DNA from 3 places in the Pantoea sp. Ae19-2 genome. Region 1 is predicted to be linked to each of the others. Evidence: predicted binding sites of a transcription regulator. Region 1 holds the regulator's gene; each other region holds the start of a gene.
The links. Region 1 encodes Fur, which represses iron uptake genes when iron is present. Its sites were predicted from a motif close to ATAATAATGAGAACNACTATCAA; they were not measured.
Positions count from the first base shown of each region.

Region 2: the regulator Fur is predicted to act here: its motif matches at 2,227-2,249, upstream of exbB (tol-pal system-associated acyl-CoA thioesterase).
Region 3: the regulator Fur is predicted to act here: its motif matches at 2,610-2,632, upstream of exbB (tol-pal system-associated acyl-CoA thioesterase).

Region 1 covers NZ_JBCHWE010000001.1:2,590,122-2,595,661, reverse strand. Annotated here, with positions in the region: gene nagE (N-acetylglucosamine-specific PTS transporter subunit IIBC) at 1-74, shown strand, start outside; gene glnS (glutamine--tRNA ligase) at 226-1,893, shown strand; gene AAIE03_RS12040 (hypothetical protein) at 2,125-2,520, shown strand; gene fur (ferric iron uptake transcriptional regulator) at 2,581-3,024, opposite strand; gene fldA (flavodoxin FldA) at 3,360-3,890, opposite strand; gene ybfE (LexA regulated protein) at 4,013-4,297, opposite strand; gene ybfF (esterase) at 4,464-5,228, opposite strand; gene seqA (replication initiation negative regulator SeqA) at 5,481-5,540, shown strand, end outside.
Region 2 covers NZ_JBCHWE010000001.1:65,868-71,407, reverse strand. Annotated here, with positions in the region: gene AAIE03_RS00340 (MFS transporter) at 1-665, opposite strand, end outside; gene exbD (TonB system transport protein ExbD) at 985-1,407, opposite strand; gene exbB (tol-pal system-associated acyl-CoA thioesterase) at 1,413-2,138, opposite strand; gene AAIE03_RS00325 (PTS transporter subunit EIIC) at 2,554-4,050, shown strand; gene malI (Mal regulon transcriptional regulator MalI) at 4,123-5,139, shown strand; gene AAIE03_RS00315 (hypothetical protein) at 5,384-5,540, shown strand, end outside.
Region 3 covers NZ_JBCHWE010000003.1:98,276-103,815, forward strand. Annotated here, with positions in the region: gene AAIE03_RS22665 (AraC family transcriptional regulator) at 1-355, shown strand, start outside; gene yghB (DedA family general envelope maintenance protein YghB) at 416-1,075, opposite strand; gene metC (cystathionine beta-lyase) at 1,252-2,439, opposite strand; gene exbB (tol-pal system-associated acyl-CoA thioesterase) at 2,696-3,430, shown strand; gene exbD (TonB system transport protein ExbD) at 3,437-3,862, shown strand; gene AAIE03_RS22690 (hypothetical protein) at 4,643-5,026, opposite strand; gene AAIE03_RS22695 (hypothetical protein) at 5,031-5,432, opposite strand; gene AAIE03_RS22700 (ESA_00282 family adhesion-associated protein) at 5,526-5,540, shown strand, end outside.

The sequences.
Region 1 (5,540 bases):
TCGCAGGATTAACGCTGTTGACGCAGGGCCAGGTGATCGCGGGTGAAACCCCGCTGTATGAAATTAAAGGCTAATTCGCTGTATCAACAATAAAAGGCAGGAAGCGATTCCTGCCTTTTTTATTTTAAACGCCCAACAAACGGTTGTTTCTCTGCAACGCTTTGTGGATCATACCCGGATATTACGTGGTATAAACCACCCTTTCTACGCGTTGAGGATTTTGAGATGAGTGAGGCTGAAGCCCGCCCAACTAACTTTATTCGTCAGATTATTGACGAGGATTTGGCGAGCGGGAAGCACAGCAGTGTGCATACCCGTTTCCCGCCAGAGCCAAATGGTTATCTGCACATCGGTCATGCTAAATCAATCTGCCTGAATTTTGGTATTGCACAAGACTATCAGGGCGAGTGCAATCTGCGTTTTGACGATACCAATCCGGTTAAAGAGGATATGGAATTTGTTGAGTCCATCAAGCGTGATGTGCAGTGGTTGGGTTTTTCGTGGAGTGGCGACGTTCGTTATTCATCTGACTATTTTGATCAGCTTTACCAGTATGCGGTTGAACTGATCGGAAAGGGACTTGCCTATGTTGATGAACTGACCCCTGAAGAAATTCGTGAATACCGGGGAACGTTAACCGCGCCGGGTAAAAACAGCCCATACCGCGATCGCAGCGTGGAAGAGAACCTTGCCCTGTTTGAAAAAATGCGCAACGGTGAATTTGCAGAAGGTAAAGCCTGTCTGCGTGCAAAAATTGATATGGCTTCCAGCTTTATCGTTATGCGCGACCCGGTGCTGTACCGCATTAAGTTTGCTGAACATCATCAAACCGGCAACAAATGGTGCATCTACCCGATGTACGATTTTACCCACTGCATTTCCGATGCGCTGGAAGGCATTACGCATTCACTCTGTACACTGGAGTTCCAGGATAACCGCCGTCTGTATGACTGGGTGCTGGACAACATCACGATTCCGGTTCATCCACGTCAGTACGAATTTTCGCGCCTGAATCTTGAATATGCGGTGATGTCAAAACGCAAACTCACGCAGCTGGTCAGTGAGAAGCATGTGGAAGGCTGGGACGATCCCCGTATGTTAACCGTGTCCGGCCTGCGTCGCCGTGGTTATACCGCGGCCTCAATCCGTGAGTTTTGCCGGCGTATTGGTATTACCAAGCAGGACAACATTGTTGAAATGGCCTCGCTGGAGTCTTGTATCCGCGACGATCTCAATGAAAATGCGCCACGCGCGATGGCGGTGTTGGATCCGGTTAAGCTGGTGCTGGAAAACCTGCCGGCAGGCCATAACGAAGTGCTTAGCATGCCGAACCATCCTAACAAACCGGAGATGGGGACGCGCGACGTGCCGTTCAGCCGCGAAATCTGGATCGATCGGGCCGATTTCCGTGAAGAAGCTAACAAGCAGTATAAACGCCTGGTGCTGGGTAAAGAGGTGCGCCTGCGTAATGCGTACGTGATCCGAGCCGAGCGTATCGCGAAAGATGAAGAAGGCAATATCACCTGCATCTACTGCACCTGTGATGTGGATACGCTGAGCAAAGATCCTGCTGACGGCCGTAAAGTTAAAGGCGTGATTCACTGGGTGTCCGCTGAACATGCGCTGCCCGCTGAGTTCCGTCTTTACGATCGCCTGTTTAGCGTACCCAATCCTGGCGCGGCAGACGATTTCCTGACCACGATTAATCCCGACTCGCTGGAGGTCAAACAGGGCTTTGTTGAACCCGGCCTGCGTGATGCGGTGGCCAGCGCGCCCTACCAGTTTGAGCGCGAAGGCTACTTCTGTGCCGACAGCGTTTATTCAACCCCTTCACAGTTAGTGTTTAACCGCACGGTAGGTTTACGCGATACCTGGGCGAAAATCGGCGAATAATTTCTCTGTGATGTTGACCGCAGGGTAATCGAAAGGGCGACTTATCGCCCTTTTTTATTGCGGCGATTTTTTTTAGTACCGACGTTTCTCCTGAGCAGAGTCAGAGTATTAATTTTATTTTTGTGGAACCGCTCTCAGTTTAATTTTTTTAATAAATTTCCCAGTGTTAATTCTTTTTTTTCAGGTACGCTAACCCTCTGAAGTATCAGTTTGTGGGTTTAAAAGGAAAAAATGACACTTTTTGCACAGGAAGCCAAACATAGCGTTGTCGTGTTACATCAGCTTATTGAACATATTTTTAATCATGGTCGGGATGGTAGCGACAGTTTTCATCTGCTGCTCTCGCACTTTCATCCCGATTTTAAGATGGTCACGCCGCAGGGAAAACAGCTGAACCTGGATCAGGTTGAAGATCTTTTTCGACGACTGCAGGGGGCAAGGGAAGGGATGCGCATTGCGACCAGTGAGCATGTAATTCTTTCTGAGCATGCGAACGAAGTGACGATTCAGTATCGCGAACTGCAGATGATGAATGGTGAAAATAAAAGCCGTATTTCGCTGGCGATTCTGGACTGCACCACCTCTGTTCCACGCTGGCGCTACCTGCAGGAAACGCTCGTGACCTGAGCGACAGCAATAAAAAAGCCGATGTGAACATCGGCTTTTTTACTTTATACCCGAAAGCGCTTATTTGTCGTGCAGCGTTTCGTCTTCACGGCAGTCGCCCAGTGCACAGTGACCGTACAGGTACAGGCTGTGGTTGGTGAGCTTAATACCATGACGGGTCGCGATTTCACGTTGACGCGTCTCAATGGATTCGTCACTAAATTCAATCACTTTACCGCAATCCAGACAGATCAGGTGGTCGTGATGGTGCTGCTGCGTCAGCTCAAACACCGATTTACCGCCTTCAAAGTTGTGGCGGGTCACGATGCCTGCATCGTCGAACTGGTTAAGCACACGGTAGACCGTGGCCAGTCCAATCTCTTCGCCCATGTCGATCAGGCGTTTATACAGATCTTCCGCGCTGACGTGATGGCATGCAGGTTCCTGAAGCACTTCCAGAATTTTGAGTCTGGGCAATGTGACTTTCAGGCCAGCCTTCTTTAATGCGGTATTGTTGTCAGTCATGCGGATATTGTCCTGTTACTTTAGTCACTCTTGTGGCACGTAGCCTGTATGTCGATCGACCGCCATTCTCATTTGCGTCTCATTATAGAACTGATGCGCTGAAATGAAAACCGATGTCCTTGCGATGCGCCAGCGGCGATGTTCGCTGCGCATGGCATGGAAAGCGGACGAGTCGCATTTCGCGTTTTGTCATCTCAGTTCCTGGGAAATAAGCAGATGATCGATGCGGGTATTCTACAGATTAAATGGGGAAAGTTACAAAAATGTAGCTATTATTTTTATAGGAAAAGCCGTTTGCTCAGTGTGAACCTGCGTCCACACTGAGCTCAGCGCGATCAGGCTTCAATGATTTCTTTGAGCTGCAGCTCATCAAAAATTTGCTTAACCCATTTATCAACGCGTTCGTTGGTCAGCTCTGGCTGGCGATCTTCATCAATAGCCAGACCCAGGAAGTGGTTGTCATCAGCCAGGCCTTTTGACGCTTCGAAGTGGTAACCCTCGGTCGGCCAGTGGCCCACGATGATGGCGCCGTTAGGTTCGATGATGTCACGAATGGTTCCCATGGCATCACAGAAGTACTCTGCGTAATCTTCCTGATCGCCACAGCCAAACAGCGCAACCAGCTTGCCGTTAAAGTCGATCTCTTCCAGCGTCGGGAAGAAGTCATCCCAGTCGCACTGGGCTTCACCGTAATACCAGGTGGGGATGCCCAGCAGCAGAATGTCAAAGGCTTCTAAGTCTTCTTTAGTGCTTTTCGCGATGTCGTGAACTTCTGCAACGTCTTTACCCAGTTGTTTCTGGATCATTTTTGCAATGTTTTCGGTGTTACCGGTATCGCTGCCAAAGAAGATGCCTACGATTGCCATGGGTAAAATAACCTCTTAAATCCTGATGATAGAATGAATGCCGGAGCCTGTTCAGCAAATGATAGCAGACCGCGCAAAAGGGCGGAATGTGTAAAGCCGCGACATTTGTTTCTGTGTGCGGTTTACCCGCGTGAGTCCAGTTTGAGTTGTGCCAGCAGCATTTGTTCAATTAATTCGCTGCGGCTGAGATTGCGCTGCTCAGCCAGCATATTCAGCGCTTCAACGGCTTCACTGTTCATTTTGAGTTCGACACGACGAAGTCCGCGCCCTTTGTCACGTTTCAGTTGATTGCGTTTGTTGATACGCAGTTGTTCATCACGCGTAAGCGGACTGGTTTTTGGGCGACCAGGGCGACGCTCGTTAGCGAACAGATCGAGCGTCGTACGGTCAGTGTGTTCTTTTGCCATGACTTAGTACAACTGAGTGGGCGCGAACGAGACGTTTCCGCTGCGCAGATTAAAGTATTGACTCTTCCCGCGGGCAACCGCGCCCACGGCAAAAATTTAGCGCGCCATCATACTCCAGGCTAACCGCGGACGCCAATCTTAAACTTTTACAGCCAGTTAAGATGTTTTAAAGCGCAAAAAAGCGTCGAATACTGCGTAAAACGGCATCAGGTTTTTCAGCATGGACCCAGTGACCAGCACCACCGATCACATGTGCATGCGCGGCCGGGAACTGCCTGAGTAACGCGTCACGATACTGATTATCCAGATAAGGTGAGTCGCCACCGCGAATAAACAGCGCGGGATGTGGCCAGGCAGGCACCTCCTGCCAGCCGGAGATCAGCGCATAGTTGTCCCATAACACCGGGACATTAAAGCGCCATTCGCCCTGACTGAATGATTTCAGGATGAACTGAATGACGCCGTCCTCATCAATATGGTTGCGCATGATCTCTGCGGCTTCAGTGCGCAAGGTGACGCCAGCGGCCGTGACGGCCCGGATAGCGGCGAAAATCTCGTCATGCCGACGTGTCTGATAGTCAACGGGCGCGATGTCGATCATCACCATCTGTTCGATACGTTCTGGTGCCAGCGCGCTCATTGTCATGGCGATCTTACCGCCCATGGAATGACCAATGACCGCGATCCGCTCAATCCCCTGAGCATCCAGCGTATCCAGCATGTCCTGAGCCATCACCCTGTAGTTCATCTCGTCTGCGCGCGGCGATAGCCCGTGGTTGCGCACATCAACCTGAATAAGCGGTCGATCGTCTTTAAGCCCTCGGGCCAGAATGCCAAGGTTATCAAGACTGCCAAACAGACCATGAATCAGCAGGACAGGTGTGGAATCAGAAGAAGATTGTTCAGTTTGCAGGCGCGCATTCAAAATCATAGCAAAGTTCTTAAGTGTGAGACCTGAGCTTAGGTTATCATGGTTTCACCTTTTCAGGCGCGCTGCTTCCGGCGGCATTAGGACATATTCTGACTTTTGCCCATAAACCGTTTGAATGCTATCAGCCTGTCTGAATTTAACTTTATAATCTTCATGTTAGAACCTGCCTCCTTTTTGAAATGCCGATCAGCAGCTCGGGGTATTCAGAAAATCGCGGGTTCTGTCGTGAGTAAAAAAACCGTACGGAATAAGATGAAAACGATCGAAGTTGACGAAGAGCTCTACCGTTATATTGCCAGCCACACGCAACAC
Region 2 (5,540 bases), 2.5 Mb from region 1:
TTACGCTGACTGAAGGCTTCGGTTTCTTCCAGCATACGGCGGATATAAAACAGGAAGGGCACGATCAGGCAGCCCACCACGAAGGGAATGCGCCAGCCCCACTCGGTGACGTCATCATGAGAAAGCAGATGGTTCAGGCCCAGTCCCAGCAGCGCAGCGAATATCACCGCAATCTGCTGACTTCCGGATTGCCAGCTGACAAAGAAGCCTTTGCGACCTTTCGGTGCGACTTCGGCCAGATAGACCGACACGCCACCCAGTTCCACACCGGCTGAAAAGCCCTGCAGCAAACGCCCCAGCAGAATCAGAACCGGTGCCGCCGCGCCCAGCGTGGCATAACCCGGTACCAGTGCAATCGTGAGCGTGCCCAGCGCCATCAGGCCAAGCGTTAACAGCAGCCCTTTGCGACGACCATGGTGGTCGATGTAAGCCCCCAGAATAATGGCCCCCAGCGGACGCATCAGGAAGCCCGCACCGAAGGTCATCAACGTCAGCATCAGGGAAGAGAACGGATCGTCACCGGGAAAGAAGGTTTTGGCGATGGCCGTGGCGTAGTAGCCAAACACCATGAAATCGTACATCTCAAGGAAGTTACCACTGGTAACGTTGAAAATGGTTCTGGCCGCGCTGGCAGGCGGCTTTTGTAAAGTTTCACTCGGGTTCATCACGGCTTCCTTGGTTTTTTATCCGTTTTAGCCTGCGACAAGCCAGATTAATGTGACACCGATCACCATTGCAGTTTACAAGTCTATAAGTTTCCGTAACAAGAAATTAACAGGAGAGTTACGGCAGCATCTTTGCCTGTTATCAGGCGGAATGAGCAGAAGAAGATTCTGTGAAAACAGACATAAAAAAAGCGCGGCGGAATGCGCGCTTTTTAGCCGTGATAGCGTATTGACGAGGCGCGTTTACCACGCCTGAAGGCCCCGAATGTTGGCTGAATGCGTTGAGCGTTGAGCGGGAAAGCCCGACCGGCTCCAATCGCTATTTCTTGACCGTTTCCATTCCCATCAAGCCAATTTTTAAATACCCGGCCGTGCGCAGTTCGTCCATCACGCTCATCAGGGTTTCATAATCGACAGACTTGTCCGCCTGGAAGAAGATCGTAGTGTCCTTGTTGCCTTCCGTCTGCTGGGTCAGCACGTTGATCAACGACGCTTTATTCACCACCTCGTTACCCACGTACAACTGCTTGTCGGCTTTGATCGAAAGGTAAACCGGTTTTTCCGGACGCGGTTGGGGCGCACTGGTGGAAGCCGGAAGGTTAACACGGACATCAACGGTCGCCAGCGGCGCTGCAACCATAAAGATGATCAACAACACCAGCATCACGTCGATAAACGGCGTGACGTTGATTTCGTGCATTTCGCCATCTGTTTCGGCCTGGTCGTTTAATCGCATCGCCATAACGCTTACCCCAGACGCAGTTTTTGTGCGGCTGCCGGGCGGTTAACGTCAGGCTGGGCCAGGTTTCCCAGGTCGATATCGCGGCTTTGCAGCAGCATGATTTGCGCGGCCACATCGCCCAGCGAGGCTTTGTAGTTGGCGATCATGCGGGCAAACACGTTGTAGATCACCACGGCCGGAATGGCGGCGACCAGGCCAATAGCGGTAGCCAGCAAGGCTTCGGCAATGCCGGGGGCAACCACGGCAAGATTCGTGGTTTGCGTTTTGGCGATACCAATGAAGCTGTTCATGATGCCCCAGACGGTTCCGAACAGGCCGACAAACGGCGCGACCGAACCAATCGTGGCCAGGAAACCGTTACCGCGGCCTGCGTGACGGCAGAAGGCAGCCACCCGACGTTCAAGACGGAAAGCGGTACGCTCTTTGATCCCGGCGGTATCTTCAACGCCAGCAGAAAGTTCCAGCTCATTTTGCGCATCGTTAAGAAGTACCGCGCTGTGGCTGGCGGTTTTGAACTGCTGGGCAGCGCGCGCGGCATCATTCAGGTTGCGGGCTTCACCTAACGCCAGCTGCTCGCGCTTGAGGCGACGTTTGGCCGCGCTCAGCTCAGCATATTTACCGAAGAAAATTGCCCAGGTCACGACCGAGGCCAATAACAGACCAATCATGACCACCTTTACCACGATATCGGCATGCTGGTACATGCCCCATACGGAAAGGTCTGCTTGCATTAAGTCACTGGCTACCACGCTGCTTCTCCAACTTCATCTACTACATGGGTGCGGAATGAAGTGCCGATGATAGCAAAAAACAATCGAATTGATAGTGGTTCTCATTAGTATTTACAATCTTGCAGCCACTGATGACGGTGAGCCAGCACCTGAATACGCCGCGTCTGCCCTGCCGTTTCTTTAGTCCAATCCTGTCGGGATGCCTGGCGTTGATCGTTTCGCCCCTGTTGGCGGCATCCTGCCCCAAAACGGTTAATTAGCGATCGCTCTCATAAAATAACTTTTTCGTTTCGATGAATGTGAAAATTATGTTGCAGCTAAAAACCGCCTACAGCAGGATAAGTAGAACGTTCTACTAAAACGTTCTACTTACAATAAAAACGCCAATAGGGGCGCAACATCGGGAAAACTCGGTATGACACTGCTATCAGGTTTGGTTAAATCGTTATCGAAGTTATCAATGATTGGTCGGGCGCTCATGCTGCCTATTTCGTTGCTGCCTGCCGCTGGCTTACTCCTGGCATTTGGTAATAAGTTCGAGTTACCGCTGATGATGAACGCCGGAGGGGTGATTTTTGATAACCTGCCGATGCTGTTTGCGATTGGCTCGGCTGTGGGACTGGCCGCCGAATCCGGGATAGCCGCACTTTCCGCCGCGGTTTCCGTCTTTGTCACCAACATCACCATTGGCACCATGCTGCATATCACTCCGGAAATGGCGGCCCAGGGAGGAAAATATGCCATGGTCGTCGGCATTCCGACTCTACAGATGGGCGTATTCGGCGGCCTTATCTGCGGCATTCTCGCCGCCTGGTGCTACAACCGCTTCCATACCCTGCAGCTCCCTGAGTTCCTGGGTTTCTTCTCGGGTAAGCGTTTTGTTGCCATTGCGACGGCATTTTTATCCTTTCTGCTCGGCCTGCTGATGCCCTATGTCTGGCAACATATTCAGGCGGGCATCGATGCGCTTTCGGTGATCGTCAACGGCGATAATCAGGCGGCCTCCACCTTTATTTTTGGGCTGGTGGAGCGCGCCCTGATCCCGCTTGGCCTGCACCACATCTGGTATCCCTCGTTCTGGTACTCCTTCGGTGATTACGTCACCAAAACCGGCCAGGTGATTCATGGCGATCAAACCATCTGGTTCAAAATGCTGGAGGAAGGCGTGAAATCCTTTAGCAGCAACGGCTACCAAAATGCGGGCAAGTTTATGCAAGGTGAGTATCCGCTTATGCTTTTCGCCCTGCCTGCCGCCTGTCTGGCGATGTACCACGAAGCCCATACCAGGAATAAAAAGATCGCGTTCGGTATCCTGTTTTCAGCGGCGTTGACCTGCTTTTTGACCGGCATCACCGAGCCAGTGGAGTTTACCTTTATCTTTGTCGCACCCCTGCTTTATATCTTTAATGCCATCATGGCGGGCCTGGCCTATATGACCATGTATTTACTGCATGCCCATATCGCTAAATCTTTTTCCGCCGGATTGATTGACTACATTAGCTTTGGCATTGTGCCCTCGCTCAACGGTTACCAGACTCACTATCTCAGCGCGGTTATCGTGGGCGTACCGATGGCATTGATTTACTATTTCACCTTCCGCTTCGTTATTCGTCGGTTTAATGTAAAAACACCGGGACGAACGGACGTCACGGCGACGACCGATGACAAAACCGATGCAGAGCTGGCTAGCGAAATCATCGTCCTGCTGGGAGGTGAGAAAAACATCCGCTCGGTGGGCGCCTGTATCACGCGCTTACGGCTTGAAGTCGTCAACAGCCATGACGTTGACCGTGAAGGGCTGAATAATCTTGGCGCACGCGGCGTGGTTTTTGTCGGCGATAACGGTATACAAATTATTTTTGGCGCCAGAGCGCAATTTATTGCCCAGACGCTGTCCGGGATGACAGGCTGATGCAGGCCTGGCTTTCTGACGATGGCGGGCAAGGCGATAGCAGGCTGAGCAGGTGAATTTCAGGGAGCAGGTTTGAAGAGAGTCAGCATTACTGATGTGGCTAAACACGCCGGCGTGTCGGTTTCGACCGTCTCGTTGGTGCTGCGTCAAAAAGGAAAAATATCCGATGCCACCATCAGGAAAGTTCACGCCGCCATTGATGCGCTCGACTACGTTCAGAATGTGGCAGCCGCCAACCTGCGCGCCAGCACCTCTAACCTTATCGGTCTGATTCTGCGTGATTTCAGCGACAGTTTCTCCGTGAAGGTTATGGCAAGCCTTGTGCAGCAGCTGGAAAAGCAGGGCTATATGGTGTTTTTGGGGCAGCCCACTGACGACGGCGAATCGCTGACGCGCTGCCTGCTCTCCTTTAAACAGCAGGGCGTCGCTGGCGTTGTCTGTCTGGCGTCAGACAGGCGAAATGCCAGCCTGCCGTCGCAGCTTCTCCACTGCCCTTTACCCCTGGTGGTGGTGTCCCAGTCGCTGCTGGCGGAGAAGTGTAATCTGGTCATGCGTGACAACCACCAGGCCGCCCACCTGGCGACCCGCTATCTGATTGAACGCGGTCACCGCAATATTGCCTATATTGGGGGAATTGAAGGGGACCTGATCCGTCAGCAGCGCTTACTGGGGTTTCGCAGCGCCCTGACTCAACACGGGCTGGCCGTAAGGGAAGGATTTACGCCATCCTGCCGTGACGATACCCACTCAGCCGCCTTTGCCACGCGTCAGTTACTGGAGCAAAACAACACCATTACCGCGCTGCTCTGTCACTCTCCGGATGCGATAATCGGGGCGATGTCCGGTATTCATCACACCGGTCGCACCGTGGGTAAAGACGTGTTTCTGACCCAACAGGTCGCTCTGATGGGCTTTGAGGACATGCTGCACGTGAACCTCACCTCGCCCTCTTTTACCTATGTTTCCTCCGCCAGTGAAGAAACCGGCCGCCAGGCGGCTGAGCTTATCCTGCGTCAGCTACAAGACCCTGAGCGCCCAAGGCAGCGTATTTTATTATCGGGCCAATTAATTACACGAGAGTCGGCATAAATCGGCATTTTGATTGTCAGAGAAGCGAGTATGTGAAAAATCGCTTTCGGGCGCAGCGGTTAGCCTCTGCGAACGGTGGGTGCGCAAACATAACGATAAACAGCCTATGAGCAACACAATCATAACCAGCCTAACGTCACTTTTACGTCGGAAACGACAGCAGCGCTTATTACGGGATCGCCGTATAGGCTTTAACCGTGCACGCGCGCAAGATCACGCATCACGCGCAGCGCACGCTTCGATATTGCCTGGTCCTGACGGCCATCGCGCTGACGCCACAGGGCCGCTTACTGCGCCCGCCCGTTCTGCAGACGGCTCGTCACCGCTTCCCATCACGACGCCAGACCGGACGATGCTGCTGTGGCTATCCCGCTGCCTGTTATTTGTGTCGCTACTGCTGC
Region 3 (5,540 bases), on a different contig from region 1:
GCTACTGGCGCTGGTAAGCCGCCAGACGCATTTTAGCCTGATCAGCCGCGTGCTGCGCCGGATTGAAAACCAGTACACCGAAAACTTGTCGGTGGACCAGCTGGCAGCCGAGGCTAACATGAGCGTTTCTGCGTTTCATCACAACTTCAAGTCGGTGACCAGCACGTCGCCGCTGCAATACCTGAAAACTTACCGTCTGCATAAGGCAAGAATGTTAATGCTGCATGACGGTATGAAGGCAAGCGCGGCGGCTATCCGCGTGGGCTACGAGAGCGCGTCTCAGTTTAGCCGGGAGTTTAAACGCTATTTTGGCGTGACGCCGGGGGAAGATATGGCGCGGATGCGGGTTATTTAATGAGGCAAAAGCGAAGAGCGAATAAGTCGGGCTTATCCGCTCTTTCTTCATCAAGCAGGGTTACGCGGCGCTAACCTTTTTTTTCAGCACCACAAACACCGTGCCGACCAGGCCCACAATCAGCAGAGCAACCGGCAAAATCATCAGGAAGGTCATCACCTGATCTTCATGGCGCTTAACAAAGGGGATCATGCTGAGCGCGTAGCCCAGGCTAATCACAACGCCGACCCACAGCAGGCCGCTTAGCCAGTTAAAGAACTGAAAACGGCGGTTGCTGAGGCCGGAAATCCCCGCCATGGTAGGCAGCAGAGTACGAACAAAGGCCAGGAAGCGGCCCGCGAGCAGCGCCAGTAAACCGTGGCGGTCAAACATTTGCGTGGCGCGCTGGTGGTACTGGGTTGGCAGCTGTTTCAGCCAGCCTTTAACCGTGCGGGTATTGCCGAGCCAGCGCCCTTGTAAATAGCTAAGCCAACAGCCCAGGCTGGCTGCGATGGTTAAAATCACCAGCGTCGGTACAAAGCCCATCACGCCTTTGGCGATCAGCGCTCCCGCGAGCAGCAACAGGCTATCGCCCGGTAAAAATGAAGCAGGAAGTAGCCCATTTTCCAGGAACAGCGTCGCAAACATAACGCAATAGACAATGCCAATCACATGGGGGTCGGCCAGCGCAGCAAAATCGTGATGCCAAAGCGCCTCGACAATATTTTGTATAACAGCCATAGGTATTCCTGTGGAACCGCTTATTGAGTTCGCCCCGAGTATTACACCCGCAACTTAGGCTCACCTTAATTTCTACACATTGTACTGCTAAAATCTTCTCGACACCTTGATCCCAGGCTCAACAAAATCCCGATAATGGCAAAAAACTGTTCCACGATTACCGATAAACGGATTTTTTAGGCAATACGCTGGAAACCCGCTTCCAGATCCGCCATCAGATCGTCCACGTTTTCCAGGCCAATATGAAGGCGAACCAGGGTGCCGCTAAAGTCGACGCCGCCTGCCGGGCGGATCTCCGCCAGCTCATCGGGCTGATTAGCGAGAATAAGCGATTCATAGCCGCCCCAGGAATAGGCCATGCTGAAATACTCGAAATGATTGAGGTACTGTTCATACTCTTCATCACTCAGCCGCTTTTTCAGCACAAATGAGAACAGCCCGCTGCTGCCCGTAAAGTCACGTTTCCAGTATTCATGCCCCTTGCTGCCGGGCAGCGCTGGATGATTCACGCGCTCAACCTGCGGATGCTGTGCCAGCCATTCGGCGACTTTTAAGCTGCTTTCTTGATGCTGACGCAGGCGAACACCCAGGGTCCGAATACCGCGGCTGGTCATATACGCGGTGTCTGCATCCAGCATTTGCCCCATCAGATAGGCATTCTCGCGCAGCTGATCCCAGCATCGGGCATTGGATACCGCGGTGCCAACCATCGCATCCGAATGGCCAATTAAATATTTGGTTCCCGCCTGAATGGAGATGTCGATGCCGAACTCCAGCGCTTTAAACAGCACGCCAGCCGCCCAGGTATTGTCGATCATGATGATAGCGTCGGGGGCAACGCGCCTTACCGCTGCGACAATCGCCGGAATATCGTGGACTTCCATCGTAATGGAACCGGGGGATTCCAGAAAAACGACTTTGGTATTCGGCTGAATCAGGCTGGCAATATCGGCACCAATCTCCGGCGCGAACCAGCCAGTGCTAACCCCAAGCTTTGAGAGAATTTTGGTACAGAAATCCTGCGTTGGTTCATAGGCCGTTTCGGTCACCAGAACGTGATCGCCCTGTTCAACAAAGGCCAGAATTGTATTAGCCACCGCGGCGGCGCCGCAGGGAAAGAGGGCACAGCCCGCGCCGCCCTCAAGTTCACACATCGCTTCCTGCAACGAGAAATGGGTCAGCGTGCCGCGACGGCCATAGAACAGCTCGCCCTTAGCGCGGTTAGCGGTGGCCTGCTTTTTGGCCTCAACGCTTTCAAAGACGAGGGAGGAGGCGCGCTGAATCACGCTGTTAACCGAACCCTGAGTAAACTTCTTGCTGCGCCCGGCGTTGACCAGCGCCGTTTCGATGTGTTTTTCCGCCATTTCCGCTTCCCCGTCTAACCATCTGGATGTCTGGACGTAAATTAACACAGAATGGGCAAAGGGCATCATGGCGTTTTCTCAGGTTGGCGAAAAAAGTCATCATTTCGCCAGGTGGGCGCTTTTCCTGCGTAAGCGCAAGGAATGCTTCAACAATTTCCGGCAGTCTGCAAATACTAATGAGAACGACTATCAATTCGATAGTTTTTTGATATATTAGTCTCAGTTTTGACATTTATTTCTCGCTGGAGCGTAAGACGTGACGAGTAATCTGATGCAGACGGATCTGTCCGTTTGGGGCATGTATCAACATGCTGACATCGTAGTGAAGATCGTGATGATTGGCCTGATTCTGGCCTCTGTTGTCACCTGGGCCATCTTTTTCAGTAAGAGCGTGGAGCTGATCACCCAGAAACGTCGCCTCAAGCGAGAGCAGCAGCAGCTGGCTAACGTGCGCTCCCTGAACGAAGCGAGCAGCGTGGCAGAAGCCTTTGACAGTAAAAGCCTGAGCACGCTGTTAATCAACGAAGCCCAGAACGAACTGGAACTTTCAGCCGGCGTGGAAGATAACGAAGGCATTAAAGATCGTACCGGCTTCCGCCTTGAGCGCCGCGTGGCCGCCGTTGGGCGTCACATGGGGCGCGGTAACGGCTTCCTGGCCACCATCGGTGCGATTTCACCGTTCGTCGGCCTGTTCGGTACCGTTTGGGGCATCATGAACAGCTTCATCGGTATCGCTCAATCCCAGACCACTAACCTTGCGGTCGTTGCCCCGGGCATCGCAGAAGCGCTGCTGGCGACGGCAATCGGCCTGGTTGCTGCCATCCCGGCGGTGGTTATCTATAACATCTTCGCGCGTATGATCGGCAGCTACAAAGCCAGCCTCAGCGACGTTGCCGCGCAGGTTCTGCTGCTGCAAAGCCGCGATCTGGACCTGGATGGTACCGCTCAGCCGCGTCCGGTGCGTAATACCCAGCAACTGCGAGTAGGTTAATGCCCCATGGCAATGCGTCTGAACGAAAACCTCGATGACAATGGTGAAATGCACGAAATCAACGTTACGCCGTTTATCGACGTGATGTTGGTGCTGCTGATCATCTTCATGGTGGCGGCGCCGCTGGCAACGGTGGACGTGAAGGTTAACCTTCCGGCCTCCAGCAGTGAACCACAGCCACGCCCTGAGAAGCCGGTTTATCTGTCGGTAAAAGCCGATCATTCGATGTTTATCGGTAATGACCCGGTAACCAAAGAGTCGATGGTCAATGCGCTGATTGCCGCAACCGAAGGGAAAAAAGACACCACCATTTTCTTCCGCGCGGACAAAACGGTGGACTACGAAACGCTGATGGACGTGATGGATACGCTGCACCAGGCAGGGTATTTGAAGATTGGCCTGGTCGGCCAGGAAGTCACGAAAGCGAAGTAAGTGGGGATGACCCTCATCACGGCCCTCTTCCTCTTGGGAGAGGGTGAAAACAACTCAAGTTTATTCTCTCCGTAGTTGTTACGTTCACCCGTAAATCTGTTTCCCCTGCGCGTTCAGAGCACGGTGAACGTGTCCGGGGGATAACGCCATCCCCCGGACAGCCCCGGCGCCCGGCGAGCTCATCGCCGCTGAAGCGGTAAACCCACCGGCTATCACCCAAACATTCGGGGTCGTTCGCGATTCGTTCCTGACGATCGCTCTCTTTCGCTGTTCCCGACAGCTCAACCCCGCCTGAGTTGGGTCATCACCGGGGGCGATGAGAGCCGGGGACAAGGGCGTGTCGGTGTGACTTGCAGCGACTGTTGCGTTCAGCGTTGCTTTGAGCTTAAAGCGAGGCTCGATTCCGGCTTAAATCGCCTGCGTTTTCTCTCCGACTGGCCAGCCTCCGGACGCCGGGAGCGGCCGGAGGCTGAGAGCGTCGGGAGCGCATCTCAGCCGACCCAGGACTGGGAGATAAAACGGAGGTCTGCCGCTTCAGCGGTCGATTTATTTGGCCGGGAGTCCGGGGTCTCGGGGGAGTGACGGTGACTCCACCGAGTCGTTCACAAGTTTGGGGGCTGCATAAAAAGCTGTGCTTGAGGTGAACGGAACCTTAGCTGAACCTTCATATAGCTTATTTGTGACTAACAGACAGCCAAAGAGAGAAATCGTTAAATTTTATTACTCTTTATATTCCCTCGCCCCACTGGGGAGAGGGCCTGGGAAAGGGGCAAACCCCACTCACAGCGTAGAACTTTTCCACGTCTTCTCTGCAAGACCACGGGTCATCGACAGCGTCTGGGCTTCCTGCTCCTTCAGGCGCTGATAATGCCCTTCCAGCCGCTTAAGAATCTGCTCTTTAAGCTTTGGATGATGGCTGAGGATCTCTTCCAGCACCGCCCCATACACCTCTTCTTTGGCGCGCCACGGGAAGATTTCACGGCGGTTCATCCACTTCAGATCGATAAGCGCCGAAGTAATATCCGTAACTTCCTGCGTATTACGGGTGATATTTTCATTCTTAAGGCGAACCAGAATCGCTATATTTTTACTTAACGTAAATTCATGGTCTTTATTTTCATCAGCGCTAATTAACAAGGGCTGTTTTTTTAGAGGTTCTGCCATAGCACTACTCCTCAATTGAATAGCATAATGGCCAGGGTTTTTCTTGGGTCATTTGATTAACCCAAATTTCCTGCTCCTTGCTACTCACCCAGGCGGTTTTGTCTTCGATAAGCATCTGCAAATCGGCGGTACTAATAAGTTCTTTTTCAACCAGTTCGCCTATCAGGGCATGTAACGCCTCTATCCTAACCGCGCACAGCAGCCGCTCTTTAATATGACGGTCGGTTTCTTCAAGCAGGCGGTTCTTGGCCTGCCCGGCATAATGACTGCCGCTCAGGATGTTTTTTTCCAGCGTTAAAATCTTGTCCTGAACGACTTCCGACGTGGTACTATTTTCAGCTTCTGCAGGGAGCGTTGACGGTGCAACAACGGGATAGCGCCGTGGTAAGAAGTGTTCAGGCAGCATCGAATGTGATCCTTTGGAATCGGTTCAATATTCAGGTTCAGAGATTCGCGATATGATGCCTCAATTCAAAAATAAAAAAAACAGGAGTTTCTTATGCACAGCATATTT